Regions from separate parts of the Pantoea sp. R13S299 genome, predicted to be linked through region 2. Evidence: predicted binding sites of a transcription regulator. Region 2 holds the regulator's gene; the other holds the start of a gene.
What was found. The regulator PurR, encoded in region 2, represses purine synthesis genes. The targets are predictions, from matches to a motif close to CANGCAAACGTTTGCNTG.
Positions count from the first base shown of each region.

Region 1: a site for PurR is predicted at 5,229-5,246, ahead of ACN1CO_RS19605 (7-cyano-7-deazaguanine/7-aminomethyl-7-deazaguanine transporter). Genes of this name have one in related genera too.

Region 1 covers NZ_JBLYEF010000005.1:105,675-114,685, forward strand. The annotation lists gene iolD (3D-(3,5/4)-trihydroxycyclohexane-1,2-dione acylhydrolase (decyclizing)) at 1-1,656, shown strand, start outside; gene ACN1CO_RS19590 (Gfo/Idh/MocA family protein) at 1,719-2,729, shown strand; gene iolE (myo-inosose-2 dehydratase) at 2,777-3,673, shown strand; gene ACN1CO_RS19600 (DcrB family lipoprotein) at 3,723-4,277, opposite strand; gene ACN1CO_RS19605 (7-cyano-7-deazaguanine/7-aminomethyl-7-deazaguanine transporter) at 4,539-5,204, opposite strand; gene tusA (sulfurtransferase TusA) at 5,409-5,660, shown strand; gene ACN1CO_RS19615 (zinc/cadmium/mercury/lead-transporting ATPase) at 5,714-8,002, opposite strand; gene ACN1CO_RS19620 (lysoplasmalogenase) at 8,096-8,725, opposite strand; gene ACN1CO_RS19625 (DUF2500 domain-containing protein) at 8,872-9,011, shown strand, end outside.
Region 2 covers NZ_JBLYEF010000001.1:984,214-993,224, reverse strand. The annotation lists gene ACN1CO_RS04880 (DUF1289 domain-containing protein) at 1-21, opposite strand, end outside; gene ACN1CO_RS04875 (TetR/AcrR family transcriptional regulator) at 196-792, shown strand; gene ACN1CO_RS04870 (alkene reductase) at 844-1,941, shown strand; gene gloA (lactoylglutathione lyase) at 2,058-2,465, shown strand; gene rnt (ribonuclease T) at 2,586-3,254, shown strand; gene ACN1CO_RS04855 (Grx4 family monothiol glutaredoxin) at 3,298-3,633, opposite strand; gene ACN1CO_RS04850 (C40 family peptidase) at 3,999-4,808, shown strand; gene ACN1CO_RS04845 (YnhF family membrane protein) at 4,856-4,945, opposite strand; gene purR (HTH-type transcriptional repressor PurR) at 5,227-6,252, shown strand; gene punR (DNA-binding transcriptional activator PunR) at 6,249-7,154, opposite strand; gene punC (purine nucleoside transporter PunC) at 7,262-8,464, shown strand; gene cfa (cyclopropane fatty acyl phospholipid synthase) at 8,773-9,011, shown strand, end outside.

The sequences.
Region 1 (9,011 bases), on a different contig from region 2:
GCCAATATGATCACAGCCGCCGCGACGGCTACCGCTAACCGCATTCCTCTGCTGCTGCTGCCTGGCGACGTCTTCGCCACCCGCCAGCCCGATCCGGTACTGCAACAGATTGAGCAGAGCTACGATCTCAGCATCAGCACCAACGACGCCTTCCGCGCCGTCAGCAAATACTGGGATCGCGTCAGCCGCCCGGAGCAGCTGATGTCCGGCTGTATCAACGCCATGCGCGTACTGACCGATCCGGCAGAAACCGGTGCGGTCACGATCTCTCTTCCGCAGGATGTGCAGGGTGAAGCCTGGGATTACCCGGACTACTTCTTCCAGAAACGCGTGCACCGTCTGGATCGCCGCCTGCCGGTGGCGGCCCAGCTGGCAGATGCCCTGACGCTGATTAACCGTAAGCGCAAGCCGATGATTATCTGCGGCGGCGGCGTGAAATACTCCGAAGCGGGCGAGGCGCTGCGCCAGTTTGCTGAACGCTATCAGATTCCCTTTGCCGAGACGCAGGCGGGCAAAGGCACGCTGGTCTCTGACCATCCGCTGAATGTCGGCGGCGTGGGTGAAACCGGCTGTCTGGCCGCTAACCTGCTGGCAAAAGAGGCCGATTTAGTGATCGGCATCGGCACCCGCTACACCGATTTCACCACCGCATCGAAATGGATTTTCCAGCATCCCGATGTCAGCTTCCTGAACATCAACGTCAGTAACTTCGACAGCTATAAGCTGGATGGCGTGCAGCTGCTGGCCGATGCCCGCGAAGGGCTGACCGCGCTCACCGCTGCACTGGCCTCACAACATTACAGCAACGACTGGGGCGATCAGATTGAGCAGGCGCAGAGTCAGTTGCTGAAAGAGACGCAGCGCGTCTATCAGGTGGAATATCACGATGGCGACTTTGTGCCGGAAATTGCGGACCATCTCGACCGCGAAGCGGTGTTTGCTGAATTCAATCGCCTGACCCAGTCGCTGCTGACGCAAAGCAGTGTGCTCGGCACCTTAAACGAGCAACTGCCGAAAGACGCGGTGGTTGTGGCGGCGGCGGGCAGTCTGCCGGGCGACCTGCAGCGCGTCTGGCGCACCAAAGATTACAACGCCTACCACGTCGAATATGGCTACTCCTGCATGGGCTATGAAGTGAATGCTGCGCTGGGTGCGAAGCTGGCGCAGCCGCAGCGCGAGGTCTATGCGCTGGTCGGTGATGGCTCCTTCATGATGCTGCACTCAGAGCTGGTCACCTCGATTCAGGAAGGGGCAAAGATCAACGTGGTGCTGCTGGATAACATGACCAACGGCTGCATTAACAACCTGCAGATGGAACACGGTATGGACAGCTTCACTACCGAGTTTCGCTTCCGTAATCCGGAAGGCGGCAAGCTGGATGGTGGCTTTATCCCGGTCGATTTCGCCGCGATTGCTGCCGGTTATGGCTGCAAAACCTATCGTGTCACGACGCTGGAGCAGCTCAAAGCGGCGCTGGAAGATGCCCGCACTCAGACGGTTTCTACCCTTATCGACATCAAAGTGCTGCCTAAGACGATGATTCACAAATATTTCAGCTGGTGGCATGTCGGCGTGGCGCAGGCGTCAAAAACCGAACGCGCTCAGGCGGTAGCGGACAAGCTCAACAGCCATCTGGATCAGGCGCGCAAATATTAATTTCCGGGCCGTGCTGCGGCCCGTTTTCCTCTTCTCCGTACGAACCCTACACAGGTGTAATTATGACTTTGAAACTTGGCGTCATCGGTACAGGTGCAATTGGTCAGGAACATATTCGCCGCTGCAGCCATGTGCTGCAGGGTGCCCAGTTAGTCGCCGTCTCTGACATCAATGTCGACGGCGCGCGTGCCGCACTGCAACGCCTGAACATTGAGGCGGAGGTGTTCGAAAATGGCCACGATGTGATTCAGTCACCGAATGTTGATGCGGTGCTGGTTACCTCATGGGATCCGACCCACGAAGAGTTCACCTTAGCGGCCATTGCGGCCGGTAAACCGGTCTTCTGTGAGAAGCCGCTGGCGATGAGCGCCGAGGGTTGCCGTCGGGTGGTGGATGCAGAGATTCAGGCGGGTAAACGCCTGGTGCAGGTTGGTTTTATGCGTCCTTACGATGCGGGCTATCGTGCCCTGAAAAAAGTGATCACCGATGGCGATATCGGTGAGCCGCTGATGCTGCACTGCGCGCACCGTAACCCGACCGTGCCAGAGAACTACACCACGCCGATGGCGATCACCAACACTCTGATCCACGAGCTGGATGTACTGCGCTGGCTGACAAACGACGACTATAAAACGGTGCAGGTGATCTTCCCGCGCGTGACGTCAAAGTCGCACGGTCAGCTGAAAGACCCGCAGATCGTACTGTTCGAAACCCACAAAGGGGTGCGCATCGACGTCGAGATCTTCGTTAACTGCGCTTACGGCTATGACATTCAGTGTGAGGTCGTCGGTGAAGAGGGCATTGCCCGCCTGCCAGAGCCATCTTCAGTGCAGTTGCGCAAAGATGCGCGCCTGTCGAACACCATTCTGGTGGACTGGAAAGATCGCTTTATCGAGGCGTATGACGTTGAGCTGCAGGCGTTTATCAACGACATCAAAGCGGGCCAGCTTACCGGTCCTTCTGCCTGGGATGGTTTCGCCGCCTCCGTGGCCGCCGATGCCTGCATCAAAGCGCAGAACAGTGGTGCGATTGAGCCGGTAGAGATGCCGCCGCGTCCTGCTTTCTATAACTGATTTAGCTCTCTCTGCGGCCTGGCCGCTCTCCGCCTGGGAATAAGAAGATGAACAAAGAGAACGTAAAACTGGCGATCGCGCCGATCGGCTGGACCAACGATGACATGCCGGATCTCGGCAGTGAGAATACCTTCCAGCAAACCGTGAGTGAGATGGCGCTGGCTGGCTTTACCGGCAGCGAAGTGGGCAGCAAATACCCACGCGATCCGGCGATTCTGAAACCGATGCTCGACATTCGCGGCATCGAAATCTGCAATGCCTGGTTCAGCACCTTTTTTGCTAACGGCGACAAAGAGAAAACCATCGAACAGTTCATCGAGCACATGAACTTCCTGCATGCGATGGGCGCGCGGGTGATTGGCTGTTCTGAGCAGAGTAAAAGTATTCAGGGCACCACGCTGGCGGTATTTGAAGAGAAAGCAATTTTCAGCGATGAAGAGTGGCGGTTGACTGCAGAGGGCTATAACGAACTGGCCCGCATCGCAGCGGACAAGGGGATGCGCGTGACGCTGCATCACCACATGGGCACCGGCATTCAGACCACTGAAGAGATCGACCGGTTTATGGCGATGACTGACGAGCAGGTTGGTTTGCTCTATGACACCGGCCACGTCTACTACTCCGAAGGCTCCCAGCAAAAGATGCTGGCGGTGCTGGAAAAATATCTGCCGCGTATCTTCCACGTGCATCTCAAGGATGTGCGTGATGAGGTGGTCGCCGAGGTGCGTGAGAATCATCTCTCGTTCCTGGAAGGCGTCAAAAAGGGCACCTTTACCGTACCGGGCGATGGCGTGATCGACTTCAAACCGGTGTTTAAAATCCTGGATGATTACGGCTACAAAGGCTGGATGGTGGTGGAGGCGGAGCAGGATCCTGCGCTGGCCAATCCATTTGAGTATGCGGTGAAAGCGCGGAAATATATCCGGGAAAATACCGGTTTATAACGTGTTCTGAACAAAGGCTGGCTTCCCTGTGGGAAGCCAGCCTTTTGTTTTACTTCAGCGTAATGCTTTTCACAATGTTGTCAGCATCGCTCTGCGCCTGCTGCTGATTATCGCCTGGCAGCGTAATCTGCAGTGTCACCAGCTTGCCATCCACTTTTGCCAGAACCACGGAAGACCATGAGGTCTGGTTGTTGGCAGAAATCACCGTATCCAGCTGCTGTGCCGGCTGATCTTTCAGCGTCACAGATTTGTTCGACACCACCTGCAGCTGCGGGTCGCGGTTACGCTGCTGCTGTTCCATGCGCTTCGACAGCACATCCAGCCCATCACTGGTCGGGTCGCCAGCAATCACAATAATGGCGCGGGCACCGGTTTCATCCGCGTAAACGTGCATGTTCGTAGTCTGTGAACCCAGTTTACCGCTTTTATCTGACATGCCTGGTGGCAGCGAGAAGCTCAGTTTGCCATCCATCAGCGTGACGGTCTGCGCCGACTGACTGGCGCTGACGCCGTTGTCATTCGCCGCTTCATCTTTCTTCTGGTCACAGGCCGCCAGGCCAAGTACCAGTAAACCCATTCCTACATATTTCACCAGGTTGCGCATCAGAATCCCTTTTTAAGTTTCCAGTCAGGCATTAATACAACAGGAATCAGGTTGCAAACGCAACCTGATGATTGTCAGAAGATCTTAGCGGAAAATAGTGGAAACCGTATGGGCTATTAGAGCCTGGCCAATCAGACTATTTCATTTGTCATTCTGAACCAGGGCAGTGCTCACAATCCTCACGTACTACGTGTACGCTCCGGTTGTTCCGCGCTGTCCGTGTCCAGACTGCCTGCAACAATAACGCCTGATAAACCAGGCTCAGCCGAAATTGACCTGGCGGGCGGTCTGACGTTCAGCCAGACGCTTGAGCGCGGCGTTGAGCAGCACGCCATAGGCAGGCAGGAAGAAGACCATGCAGATCAGCACTTTGAAGCTGTAATCCACCAGGGCGATCTCAACCCAGTGCTGCGCCATAAACGCATCGGGGCTTTTATAAAAGGCGATAAAGAAGAAGGCCAGCGTATCGCTGATATTCCCCAGAAACATCGCGCAGCCCGGTGCTATCCACCACTGCGGCAGACGACGCAGACGGTTAAACACATGAACGTCGAGGATCTGACCGAGCGCATAAGCCATAAAGCTGGCGCAGGCGATACGGGCAACAAACAGATTCATCACTTCCAGTGCCTGCCAGCCCTGCCATTCACCCTGATAAAACAGTGCCGAGACGCCGTAAGAGATAAACAGCGCCGGGATCATCACGGCCAGAATAATGCGTCGGGCCAGCGGTGCGCCAAAAATTCGCACGGTGAGATCGGTCGCCAGGAAGATAAACGGGAAGCTGAACGCACCCCAGGTAGTGTGGAAGCCAAAGACGGAAATTGGCAGCTGAACCAGATAGTTACTAGATGTGATCACCAGCAGGTGAAACAGCGACAACCAGAAAAGCGCATGCATGCGCTGACGTGAAGAAAATGCGAGCATATTCAACCTTTTTAATGTTGGGGTGAGGGAACCCATTGCGGGACGTCGTTCGAGCGGCGTCTGGCAGTTTTATGAGCAAAAAGCGGCGGCATCTTACCGCGTTGTGCTTTTTATGCAATGGTTAATTTTAGCGCAATCGTTATCGCCTTGCTTCACCGCCAGCACGCGCTAGAATGAGCGCCCTTTACCTGAACCGAGTTGATTATGAGCGATGTTTTTTCCTCTGCCGACCATCAGCTGGATGCCCGTGGCCTGCGCTGCCCGGAGCCGGTGATGATGGTGCGCAAGACCGTACGCGGGCTGCAGGATGGCGAGACGTTGCTGATCATCGCCGATGATCCGGCGACGACCCGCGATATTCCCGGCTTCTGCCGCTTTATGGAACACGGCCTGCTGGCGCAGCAGACCGACACGCTGCCCTACCAGTTTCTGATCCGCAAAGGCATGGCGGGTTAGCGACAGCCGTTCGGGCCGTCGTTAACCTCACTCATCGATCAGAAGCCTCACACTCAGGCGCGACGACGCAGTAACCGTAACGCGTTGGCGGTGACCAGCGCGGTCGCACCGGAATCCGCCAGCACCGCCAGCCAGAGTCCGGTCAGACCCAGCAGGGTGGTGACCAGGAAAATTGCCTTCAGACCCAGCGCAATACCGACATTCTGGCGGATGATGCGTCGTGTCCGGCGTGCCAGCGCAATCATCGGGGCCAGATTGCTGAGCTGATTCCGCGTCAGAGCCGCATCGGCTGCTTCCAGCGCCACATCGGTGCCGCTGCCCATCGCAATACCCAGCGTCGCCGCTTTCATCGCCGGAGCGTCGTTAATACCATCTCCGACCATCGCCAGCGGCTGCTGCTGACTCAGTTCACGGATAGCTGCGACTTTATCGGCGGGCAGCAGGCTGGCGCGATAATCAATATCCAGCTGGCGGGCAATCGTTGCTGCGGCGCGCGGGTTATCGCCAGTCAGCATCAGGCTCTCAATACCCAGCTTTTTCAGTGCCTTTAACGCCTCCACGGCATCGTCGCGCAGCTGATCGCGCAGGGCCAGCGCACCCAGCGCCTCGCCATCGCGCATCACCACCACCAGGGTTTCACCTTCGGCTTCCTGCTGAGCAATCTGCTCGCTTTGTTGCGGCGTCAGACCGGGAGTATGGCCGGGCGTCAGCAGCTGAATCTGCTGGCCTGAGACCTGCGCACTGATGCCGCGTCCCGCCTGCACCTGCTGATCCTGCGCTTCAGGAATCACCAGATCACGCGCCTGCGCGGCCGCTACGATAGCGCTGGCCAGCGGATGGGTTGCACCCTGTTCCGCAGCGGCGCTCAGCGCCAGCATCTCTGACTCACTGGCCTCGCCAAACCGCAGGATCTGCGTCAGCTGTGGCTTGCCCAGCGTCAGCGTGCCGGTTTTATCAAACGCTATTCTGCGCAGCGAACTCAGGCGCTCCAGCGCCGCACCGCCTTTAATCAGCGCGCCCTGGCGCGCAGCCGCAGCCAGCCCGGAGGTAATCGCAGCGGGAGTTGAGATCACCAGTGCACAGGGGCAGCCAATCAGCAGCAGCGTCAGACCTTTGTAGATCCACGGCTGCCAGTCGCCTGCGAAGAGCAGGGGTGGCACCACCATCACCAGCAGCGACAGCAGCATGACCAGCGGCGTGTAGATGCGGCTGAACTGATCGATAAAGCGTTCAACCGGCGCACGGTGCGTTTCCGCTTCCTCAATCAGTTGCAGGATACGGTCAATCGCGCTTTCACCTGGCTTCGACACCACTTCCAGCATTACCAGCCGATCCACGCTGGTGGCCCCGGCAAGGATCTTTTCGCCACTGGCTCGCGTGACCGGCAGCGATTCACCGGTCAGCGCGCTCTCATCGAAACTGGCGAGCGGGCTGATTAAACGGCCGTCGACCGGCAGGCGGCTGCCCGCCGCGACTTCAATCACATCGCCGGGTTGCAGCGCCGCCAGCGACACTTCAAGACGTTTGCCCTGTTCAAGGCGAATTGCCGATTCAGGCCGCAACGCCATCAGGCTGGTTACGCCGCTGCGCGCCCTGGAGGCGGCATAGCTTTCCAGCTGTTCGCCCAGCTGAAACAGCACCAGCACCATCGCGGCTTCAGCGTGCGCGCCAATAATCAGCGCACCGGCTGACGCCACGGTCATCAATGTCTCAATGGTAAAAGGCGATCCGCTGCGAATGCGCTGCCATGCCCCGCGCGCTACGGGGATCAGGCCGACCAGCGTGGTCAGCACAAACAGCCGATCGCCCCAGGCGGGCGCGAACTGGCTGAGAATGCTGCTGGCGAGGACCAGCAGTGCCAGCAAAATCAGCATGCGGTTCTGCTGCCAGCCCGGACTGGTGGCCGGGGTGGCTGACGAAGGTGATGGGGAGGCGAGCTGGAAACCGGCTTTTTTCACCGCATGTTCAACGGCGCTTTGCACATCGTTGTCAGCGTTGACGACCAGCTTCTCGCTGCTGAACAGCACGCGGGCGTCTGTCACGCCTTTTACCTGTCGGACGGCGGTTTCAATGGTGCGGGCACAACTCGGGCAATCCATCCCGCTGACCTGCCAGCTATAGGGATAAGTGGAACTTCGCCGGTCGCTTTCCTCAGCGGTGTCGGCGTCATTGCCAGGGCTGCTGTTACTGTCACAGCAACAGCCTGCGGTATCCGCCGTCACCGGCGTCGCAGCATGAATGGAAAGGGAGAGGGGACGGGCCTGACGAACCTGGCACAGCGGTTTTGCTGCGGCGTGGCTGGCACGCGGTTTGCCGCAGCCACAGGCGTGATGTTGATGCATATGACCTCCAGAGTGTAAAAATAGCGGGATGAGCAACGCAGCCCATCCCTTATCCTACACTCTGGAGTGAACTCCAGAGTCAAGACTATTTTCTCAGACGACCCACAATGAGCGCACGATCATGAAGTGACCGGCAAAGTAGCAGGCGGCAACAATCGCGCTGTCAGCGGTGAAGCGACGGCGATAGTGCGAGATAAACCAGACGGCGTTTGCCAGTAGCAGCAGACCGGCACCGACCATGATCGAGAAGCTGTAATCGGTCGGGCGGAAGAAGTACTGCTCGGTCGCTATCCAGGTCATCACCAGCGTCATGCCGATGAAGGTGCAGACAGGCCAGCGCAGATCTTCCAGTCGGCTCCAGATGATGCCAATCAGGGCGGCACCGATGATCAGCAGCGTCAGCGGAATCGGCCAGAAGAAGGTCATGGTCATGCTGGCAGCGAAGCAGAGCGTATAGAGCAGGTGCGACAGGAAGAAAGCCCCGACGGCATAGAGCATCTGCTGACGCGGCAACAGCGTTAACGCATCACCGACCAGCGTCGCGACCAGACCGGCCAGAATCAGGTAGTCCGTGGTTTGCAGTACCGGTGCCTGCCAGGCCAGCCCGACAAGCAGCAGCAGCGTGACCGGTTTAAACAGCCAGCGTTGCCACTGAGGGCCGCGATAGGTGGCATCGACATAGAGCCAGCCGGAGAAAAGTACAGCGAGGAAAGACCAGAGCATTGTTTCTCCCTTTTTTTACTCAAAATGGTGAAAGATCCCAAAATATCACTTCCAGTTTAGGTTAAGCCTCTGAGATGTGACAATCAGGCAACTCTGGTTGTATGCTTTGCCGCCTGATTCATTATCCCCGCAGGCACGAGAGCGTTATGAGTAAACCGCCGCTAATTTTTATCATCGTCCTGGCGATTATCGCCGTGCTGGCGACACGTCAGTTCATCAAGCAACGCCGTGAAGTGGCGGTTAACGACGCGTCACCGGAGCGTTCTTTGCAGGCTGAGGTCAGAAC
Region 2 (9,011 bases):
AAACTCAAGCTGCTCGGCCACCACGACTCCGGATTCACAGAATAAACAGTCTATTAAAAAGCGTAGCCTGGTTGCGCAGGAAGTAAGCCCCGCCCGATCAGAATTATCCTTTTCTTTCAGTTACAGGTGAACACTCTGTGCCAAATGCACGGTGCAGCGTTGCATTAGACCGACTGGTCTACTAATCTCATTGCCATGAATAAGACGCTACAACGCAATGAAACCCGCGAACACCTGCTCCAGACAGGTGAGCAACTCTGTCTGCAACGCGGCTTTACCGGAATGGGCCTCAGCGAACTGCTGACGCAGGCGGCGGTGCCGAAAGGCTCCTTCTACTACTATTTCCGTTCTAAAGAGGCGTTTGGCGTGGCGTTACTGGAACGCTACTTTGCGCGTTACCTGCAGGATGTAGAGTTACAACTTAACCAGACTGACGGCACGCCGCGTGAGCGCCTGCTTAATCATTTTCGTGCTGCCGTTGAGCTGTTTGTACAGCAGGGCCATATCGTCGGCTGTCTGGGTGTCAAAGTCTCCGCTGAGGTATGCGATCTCTCTGAGCCGATGCGTGACGCACTGCAGCAGGGTGCAGGAAAGATTACCGCGCTCTATGCCAGAACGCTGATCGCCGCTGAACAGCAGGAGCCGCTGAGCCTGCCGCAACCTCCCGCACAGATGGCGGAGTTGCTGTCGCTGCTGTGGCTCGGTGCGAGCCTGCAGAGCAAAATTTCCCGCGAGGCGCAGCCACTGCGTCTGGCATTGAGTACCATCGAACAGTGGCTTAAAAGCCACTGATTTTTAAAAAACGTATTTGTAGACGACTGGTCTACTAATCAGGAGCTCTATATGGCGAGTACCCAGCTGTTTCGTCCGCTGAAAGTCGGCGCAATTACCGTCCCAAACCGCGTATTTATGGCACCGCTGACCCGTCTGCGCAGCATTGAGCCAGGCGACATCCCTACCCCGATGATGGCGGAATATTACCGTCAACGCGCCAGCGCCGGTCTGATCATCACCGAAGCGACCCAGATCTCTTTCCAGGCGAAAGGCTATGCCGGTGCGCCAGGCTTACATACGCAGCCACAGATTGCAGCGTGGAAAGTGATTAACGAAGGCGTGCATCAGGCTGGCGGTCACACCGCAGTACAGTTATGGCACACCGGTCGTATCTCTCATAACAGCGTGCAGCCGGAAGGCAAAGCACCGGTCGCGCCATCAGCAATTGCTGCCGGCACCCGTACTTCACTGCGTGCTGAAGATGGCAGCGTCTACCGCGAAGATACCTCAGTGCCGCGTGAACTGACCGTGCCAGAGATCAAGCAGATCGTGGCCGATTTTGGTCAGGCTGCGGCCAATGCCCGTGAAGCGGACTTTGATTTGCTTGAGCTGCACTCCGCGCACGGCTATCTGATGCACCAGTTCCTGGCGCCGGGTTCAAACCAGCGTACCGACGAATATGGCGGCAGCATCGAAAAACGCGGTCGCTTTGCGCTGGAAGTGGTTGATGCGGTGATTGCTAACTGGTCAGCCGATCGCATCGGTATTCGCGTCTCGCCTATCGGCAGCTTCCAGAATCTGGACAACGGTCCGGACGAAGAAGAAGCGGCGCTGTGGTACATCGGCGAGCTGGCAAAACGCAACATCGCCTATCTGCACCTTTCAGAGCCAGACTGGGCCGGTGGTCAGCCTTACACTGACGCCTTCCGTCAGAAAGTGCGTGATCTGTTCCCGGGTGCCATCATTGGTGCCGGTGCCTATACCGTTGAGAAAGCGGATGATCTGATTGGTCGCGGTCTGATCGATGCGGTGGCGTTTGGTCGTGATTACATTGCTAACCCGGATCTGGTTGAGCGTCTGCAGCAGGATGCCCCACTCAATCCACAGCGTCCTGAAAGCTTCTACGGCGGCGGCGCTGAAGGGTATATCGACTACCCGACGCTGTAACCGTTTTAGGCTGCCGTCCGGGACGATGGCGGCAGCCATTATTCAATGGCGATTTTCATCGCTATACTTATCGCCTGGGTCATCCGGCGATGGCATTTTATTTCAAAGAGGATGTTATGCGTTTACTTCATACCATGCTGCGCGTTGGCGATCTGCAACGTTCTATCGATTTCTACACCCGTGTGCTGGGAATGCGCGTGCTGCGTCAGAGCGAAAACACCGAATATAAATATACCCTGGCCTTTGTGGGCTACACCGACGAGAGCGAAGGTGCGGTGATCGAGCTGACCTACAACTGGGGCGTCGATAAGTATGACCTCGGTAATGCCTATGGTCACATTGCGCTGGGCGTTGATGACGCAGCAGCAGCCTGCGAACGTATCCGCAAAGATGGCGGCAACGTGACGCGTGAAGCGGGTCCGGTTAAAGGCGGCTCCACCATTATTGCCTTTGTTGAAGATCCCGATGGCTACAAAATCGAGCTGATCGAAAACAAGGATGCCGGTAACGGCCTGGGCAACTAAACCTGCCCCTCAGCCTGCCCGCCCGGGTGGGCTGAATCCCCTTCTCTTCGCTTCATCTGCTGCACCCGGCCCCGTTTTTTGCCATAATACGCGCTGCCCTTTTTCTGCAACGAGATCCTGATGTCTGAATCGAATTCCCCTAATGCACTCAATCAACGTTTCCGTGGCTTCTATCCGGTGGTGATCGACGTTGAAACCGCCGGTTTCAATGCGCAAACCGATGCGTTACTGGAAATTGCCGCTATCACGCTGAAAATGGATGAAGAGGGATGGATTCAGATCGACCAGACGCTGCACTTCAACGTCGAACCTTTTGTCGGTTCGCTGCTGCATCCGGAAGCGCTGGCCTTTACCGGTATCGATCCGAGTAATCCGCTTCGCGGCGCAGTTAGTGAATATGATGCGCTACACGCCATTTTCAAAATGGTGCGCAAGGGCATTAAAGACAGCGGCTGTAATCGCGCCATTATGGTGGCGCACAATGCCACCTTCGACCTGAACTTTATGTCAGCGGCGGCGGAACGTGCCAGCCTGAAGCGCAATCCGTTTCACCCGTTTGCCACCTTTGATACCGCAGCGCTGAGCGGACTGGTGCTGGGTCAGACGGTACTGGCGAAAGCCTGTATTGCGGCAGGAATGGAGTTTGATAGTACGCAGGCGCATTCGGCGCTTTATGACACTCAGCAGACGGCAACGCTGTTCTGCGAGCTGGTGAACCGCTGGAAACGGTTAGGTGGCTGGCCACTGCCCTTCGCGGAAGGTGATGCAGAAGCCACGACATCCGCATAAGGGATGCCGCAATGAAAAAGGCCGACATGATGTCGGCCTTTTTTTATTCTGCTTCTTTAAACTTTTCTGCAGTCTCTTTGATCAGCGTCTGCAGTTCACCACGTTGTAACATCTCAACGATAATGTCGCAGCCACCGACCAGCTCGCCATCAACCCACAGCTGCGGGAAAGTTGGCCAGTTAGCGAATTTCGGCATCTCGGCACGAATGTCCGGGTTCTGCAGAATATCCACGTAAGCAAAACGCTCACCACAGGCTGACAGCGCCTGTACCGCCTGTGCAGAGAAACCGCAGCTAGGCAGTTTCGGGGAACCTTTCATGTACAGCAGGATCGGGTTTTCTGCGATCTGGCGCTGAATTTTTTCTACAGTACTCATTATTGCCTTCCTTAATTCGTCACTTCGTGTTTGTTTATTGTAGCGACTTCGCAGCGTGACTGAAAATGAGATTTTGACCGCTGCCCGATTAAATCGCCATCATTGTTAAGTCCCGCTTCGGGACGCCTGATTTCCTGATTATTAACAGCTGGTAACAGTTTAATAATTCGTAATAATTTCGTTGATATAAGACGCTGAAAATGTTCATTTTCAACGCGATTACGTGGGTTGCAAAGATTAATATTAAAAGGCATTACAGTTTTTAAACGAACTGGACTAGAATGGCCTGGGCGCTGATCCTGGATCAGATTAATCTCAACTTTGTCGCGGTGCGTAGTGGCCCTGACAACTTAACTAATCAACGGACTATGCGTTTAATCATTACGCTTTTCATGCTGGCCTTTGCGCAACTGTTTTTCAACGTCGCTGCTGCTTCCCCGCACGCGCCGGTGAACGTCAGTACGCATAAAGCAGAAAAAAAGAGTGCGCGCGACGATGAGCGCCGCAAGCGTCGCCAGGTAAAAACGGTGACCAAAAAAACTCGCCTCAGCCCTGTTCAAAAACTAAAAACGAAAAAACAGAAAAAAGTCGAACTCACTGCTAAACAGACGCCTGCTAAGAAGACCTCGCTTAAAACCGCCCGTATCAGCAAAACCAAAGAAAAAAATAAAGAGAAGAAACGCTATGGTCATCAGCGCCAGCTGAAAACGGCTGAGATCACCACCAGCGAGCCGGGCACGATTAAAATGAGCAAATCCCACCGTCAGCGTTATCAGAAGGCACGCGAAACCGCGATGACCAAGCTGATGGGCCAGTTAGGTAAACCTTATCAGTGGGGCGGCACCTCACCCCATACCGGTTTCGATTGCAGCGGTCTGGTCTGGTACGCCTATAAAGATCTGGTGAAGTTTAAGATCCCGCGTACCGCTAACGAGATGTATCACCTGCGTGACGCCGCGCCCATCAAGCGTGAGTCGCTGGAGAAAGGCGATCTGGTCTTCTTCCGCATTAACGGTCGCGGTACGGCTGACCACGTCGGCGTTTACCTGGGCGATGGTAAGTTTATTCAGTCGCCACGTACCGGCAAAGATATTCAGATCAGCGCATTAGGGGAAGATTACTGGCAGCGCCACTACATCGGTGCCCGTCGGGTGATGACGCCGAGAACCATTCGCTGAGCAGCAGTTCAGTCAGAAAAAAGCCGGGATAATCCCGGCTTTTTTTATTAGTGCAGAATGGCAGTAAAACTAAAGGCCACAATCATCAGCAAACAGCCCACGGAGGTCATTAACGCCAGTTTCAGATCGGTACTCATTGCTTGCTCCTTAGTCATACAATTTATAGGGATATGGCATTTTCCCACACGACCCGGTAAAAATCTCGTTTTATCCGTCCAGCCTTGTTAGAATCCCGCCTTTGTTGCGCAACGCGCGCAACTCTGATTCCGTTTGCGCATCTTTTAAGACGTTTATTCTCCGCCAGCGGCCTGTTTACCGGCCAGAAAAGCTGCATTTTTGCGGAAAAAACCCTGAGCAGACGCAAACGTTTAACACTACGCTTATCATAGAGTTAGATAAGCACTGGAGTCCGATTTTCATGGCAACAATTAAAGATGTGGCAAAACGCGCCGGCGTCTCAACGACCACCGTTTCGCACGTCATCAATAAAACCCGCTTTGTCGCTGAAGAGACGCGCAACGCGGTCTGGCAGGCGATCAAAGAGCTACACTACTCGCCGAGCGCCGTCGCGCGCAGCCTGAAAGTGAACCACACCAAAACGCTGGGCCTGCTTGCCACCTCCAGCGAAGCGCCCTATTTCGCTGAAATTATTGAAGCGGTTGAAAATCACTGTTTTGACAAAGGCTACACGCTGATTCTGGGTAATGCGCATAACGATCTGCAAAAACAGCGCGCCTATCTCAGCATGATGGCGCAGAAACGCGTCGATGGTCTGCTGGTGATGTGTTCTGAGTATCCGGACGACCTGCTGCAGATGCTGGAAGAGAACCGCAATATCCCGATGGTGGTGATGGACTGGGGCGAGTCGCGCGCCGACTTCACCGACACGGTGCTGGATAATGCCTTCCAGGGCGGCTATCTGGCGGGACGCTATCTGATTGAACGCGGACACCGTGATATTGGTGCAATCCCCGGCCAGATGGAGCGCAACACCGGTGGCGGACGCCATGCCGGTTTCCTGAAAGCGCTGGAAGAAGCAGGTATTCAGCCGCGCGCCGAATGGATTGTGCAGGGTGACTTCGAGCCGGAGTCAGGCTATCAGGCGATGCAGCAGATCCTGTCACAGAAACAGCGCCCGACGGCGGTGTTCTGCGGCGGTGACATCATGGCGATGGGCGCGATTTGCGCCGCCGACGAGATGGGCCTGCGCGTCCCGCAGGATATTTCGGTGATCGGTTATGACAATGTGCGCAATGCCCGCTATTTCGCACCGGCCCTGACAACCGTGCATCAGCCTAAAGCCCAACTGGGTGAAAAAGCGCTGGATATGCTGCTGGACCGCATCACCAGTAAGCGTGAAATTTCACAAACGATCGAAGTCCATCCCACGCTGATTGAACGCCGTTCCGTGGCCGATGGTCCGTTCCGCGATTATCGCCGCTAATCCTCGCTTAACCACTCCTGATTAAGCGTTTGCGCATCACCCAGATAGCTGAGCAACCAGCCTGTCGCCGGTGATGCGCGATCCTCAGCCCAGCTGACGCAGCAGGGGCTATCCGGAAATGCCACTGGCAGTGTCAGTTCCACCAGATCGCCGCTGTCGAGCAGGGGTCTGGCAAGATGACCCGGCACCATCGCCACACACAATCCCGCCTGCACGCACTCCAGACCGGTCTGCCATTCCGGCACCACCAGCCTGCGCTGGTTATCCAGCGTCCATGTCATACGGCGCGGCAGCGCTCGCGAGGTATCTTCCAGCACCAGTGAAGGCCAGCTACGCAGCGTGTCATCATCGATCTGGCTCGCCTGCGTTAATGGATGATCGGGCGCGACCACGCAGCGCCAGTTGAGGGTGCCCATATCGCGAAACGCAAAACGTCCGCCCACCGGAATTGCCTGGGTGGCCCCAATCGCGACCTCCACCCGACCATCGGCCAGCGCATCCCAGACGCCGTTAAAGACTTCATAGCTGATGATCAGCTCCATATCGGGGAAGTGCCGATAGAAATCTTTGACCAGTTGCCGGGTGCGCTGAGGTTTGGCGATACGGTCAACGGCAATGCTGAGCTGCCCGCGCCAGCCGTTGGCGAGCTGCTGACACTGTCGCCGGGTGGCAAGCATTTTTTTGATGACGCTGCGCCCTTCCCGGACAAAATGCTCGCCTGCCGGAGTGAGAACCACTTCGCGATGCTGACGCTCAAACAGCGGCACTGCCAGCCAGTTCTCCAGCTGGCGCACCGTGTAGCTGATGGCAGAGGGCACCCGATGTAACTCCTGCGCGGCCGCGCTGAAGCTGCCCCCACGGGCGACCGCGTCAACCACTTCTAATGCATATTCTGACCACATAATCTGCCTTCAAAAATTTTAACAGCAATCGGCAAATATTACCGTTTCACAGCAGCAAACGCACCTCTTACACTCTGCCGCGTTTATCCTGCAAATATGAGAATGAGATGTTGTCGAATAAAGGATTTATGCCTTACCTTGCCCTGCTGAGCATGCTCGGCTTTTTAGCCACGGATATGTACCTGCCCGCCTTTGGTGCGATGCAGCAAACCTTTAATACCTCGCCCGGCCTGATCAGCGCCAGTATGAGTCTCTTTCTGGGAGGCTTCGCCACAGGTCAGCTCTTCTGGGGACCGCTCTCCGACCGCATCGGCCGTAAACCTGTGCTGCTAGCCGGACTGGTGATGTTTGGCATCGGCTGTGCGGGCATGCTGTGGGTGAATGATATTTATCTGATGCTGGCGCTGCGCTTTGTGCAGGCGATTGGCGTCTGTGCTGCGGCCGTGAGCTGGCAGGCACTGGTGGTGGATCGCTACCCTGCTGCGCGTGCCAACAAAGTCTTTGCCACCATTATGCCGCTGGTTGCGCTCTCTCCGGCACTGGCGCCGTTGTTGGGTGCCTGGCTGATAGGCCACTTCCACTGGCGTTCGATTTTCCTGGTGCTGACACTGATTGCGGTGGCATTAATTATGACCACGCTGCGTCTGCCCACCGTTCGTAAAGTTGCAGGTGAAAAAAGGGCGCAGCCGGGCTTCTTTACTCTGCTGAAATCGCGGGTCTACAGCGGCAACGTGCTGATCTACTCTGCCTGTTCTGCCAGCTTCTTTGCCTGGCTGACTGGCTCGCCCTTTATTCTGGCGGATCTGGGTCTCTCGCCCGCCGATATCGGTCTGAGCTATGTGCCACAGACCCTGGCCTTTTTAATCGGCGGATTCGGCTGTCGCGCCCTGCTCAACCGCTTTAACGGCGCACAGTTGCTGCCCTGGTTGCTGGGCGTCTACAGCCTGAGCATTATGGCACTGTTTGCGGTTGCGCTTGCAGGTAACAGCACGCTGGTGAGCCTGATGGTGCCGTTCTGCGGGATGGCGCTGGCTAACGGTGCGATCTATCCGATTGTGGTTTCCAGCGCACTGATGCCCTTCCCGGATGCCACCGGTAAAGCGGCCGCGTTGCAGAACACCCTGCAGTTAGGACTCTGCTTCGCCGCCAGCCTGGCGGTATCAGCCGGATTAACTCAGGCGCTGTTTACCACCACGCTGATGATGGCGGTGACCATTGTGCTCGCGTTGATCGGTTACGCCATGCAGCGTGCCGCAAGCGCACAAACTGTTGTTGCCTCTCCGCAACCTGCCTGCCAGGATAATCACTGACACACTGACTTTTTAGTTAGCATCCTAACAATAAGTGATTGAATATTGACCCGCGTGAGAATATACTCATTCGGGTCAACAAATCTGTAATAAATCAACAATATAATAACGTAATAATCTGATTGGCACCCTGTTGCCGGGACGGTATTCGCGCGCGTTATTCTCACCCTACCGACCAGTTGCAGGCTCTTCCAGTCCTCTGTATCACACAATAACCGGTGTGCGGAGTCATCCGTGACGTTTCTCAATGCCTGACGAAATTGGCTATTCTTTGTTCAGGTTCAGATTGGACAGGTGGTGGAACAGCTATGAGTTCATCTTATGCAGAAGCAGTGAGCCCTGAAGAGAACCATTGGTATCGCATCGTTCATGAACTGCTGGAAAAAGCAGATATCGAAATCAATGGTTCACGTCCCTGGGATATCCATGTAACGCATCCCGGGTTTTTTAAACGTGTTCTGCAAGAGGGTTCACTTGGGCTCGGTGAGAGCTATATGGATGGATGGTGGGAGTGTGACCGGCTGGATATCTTCTTCCATCAGGTGCT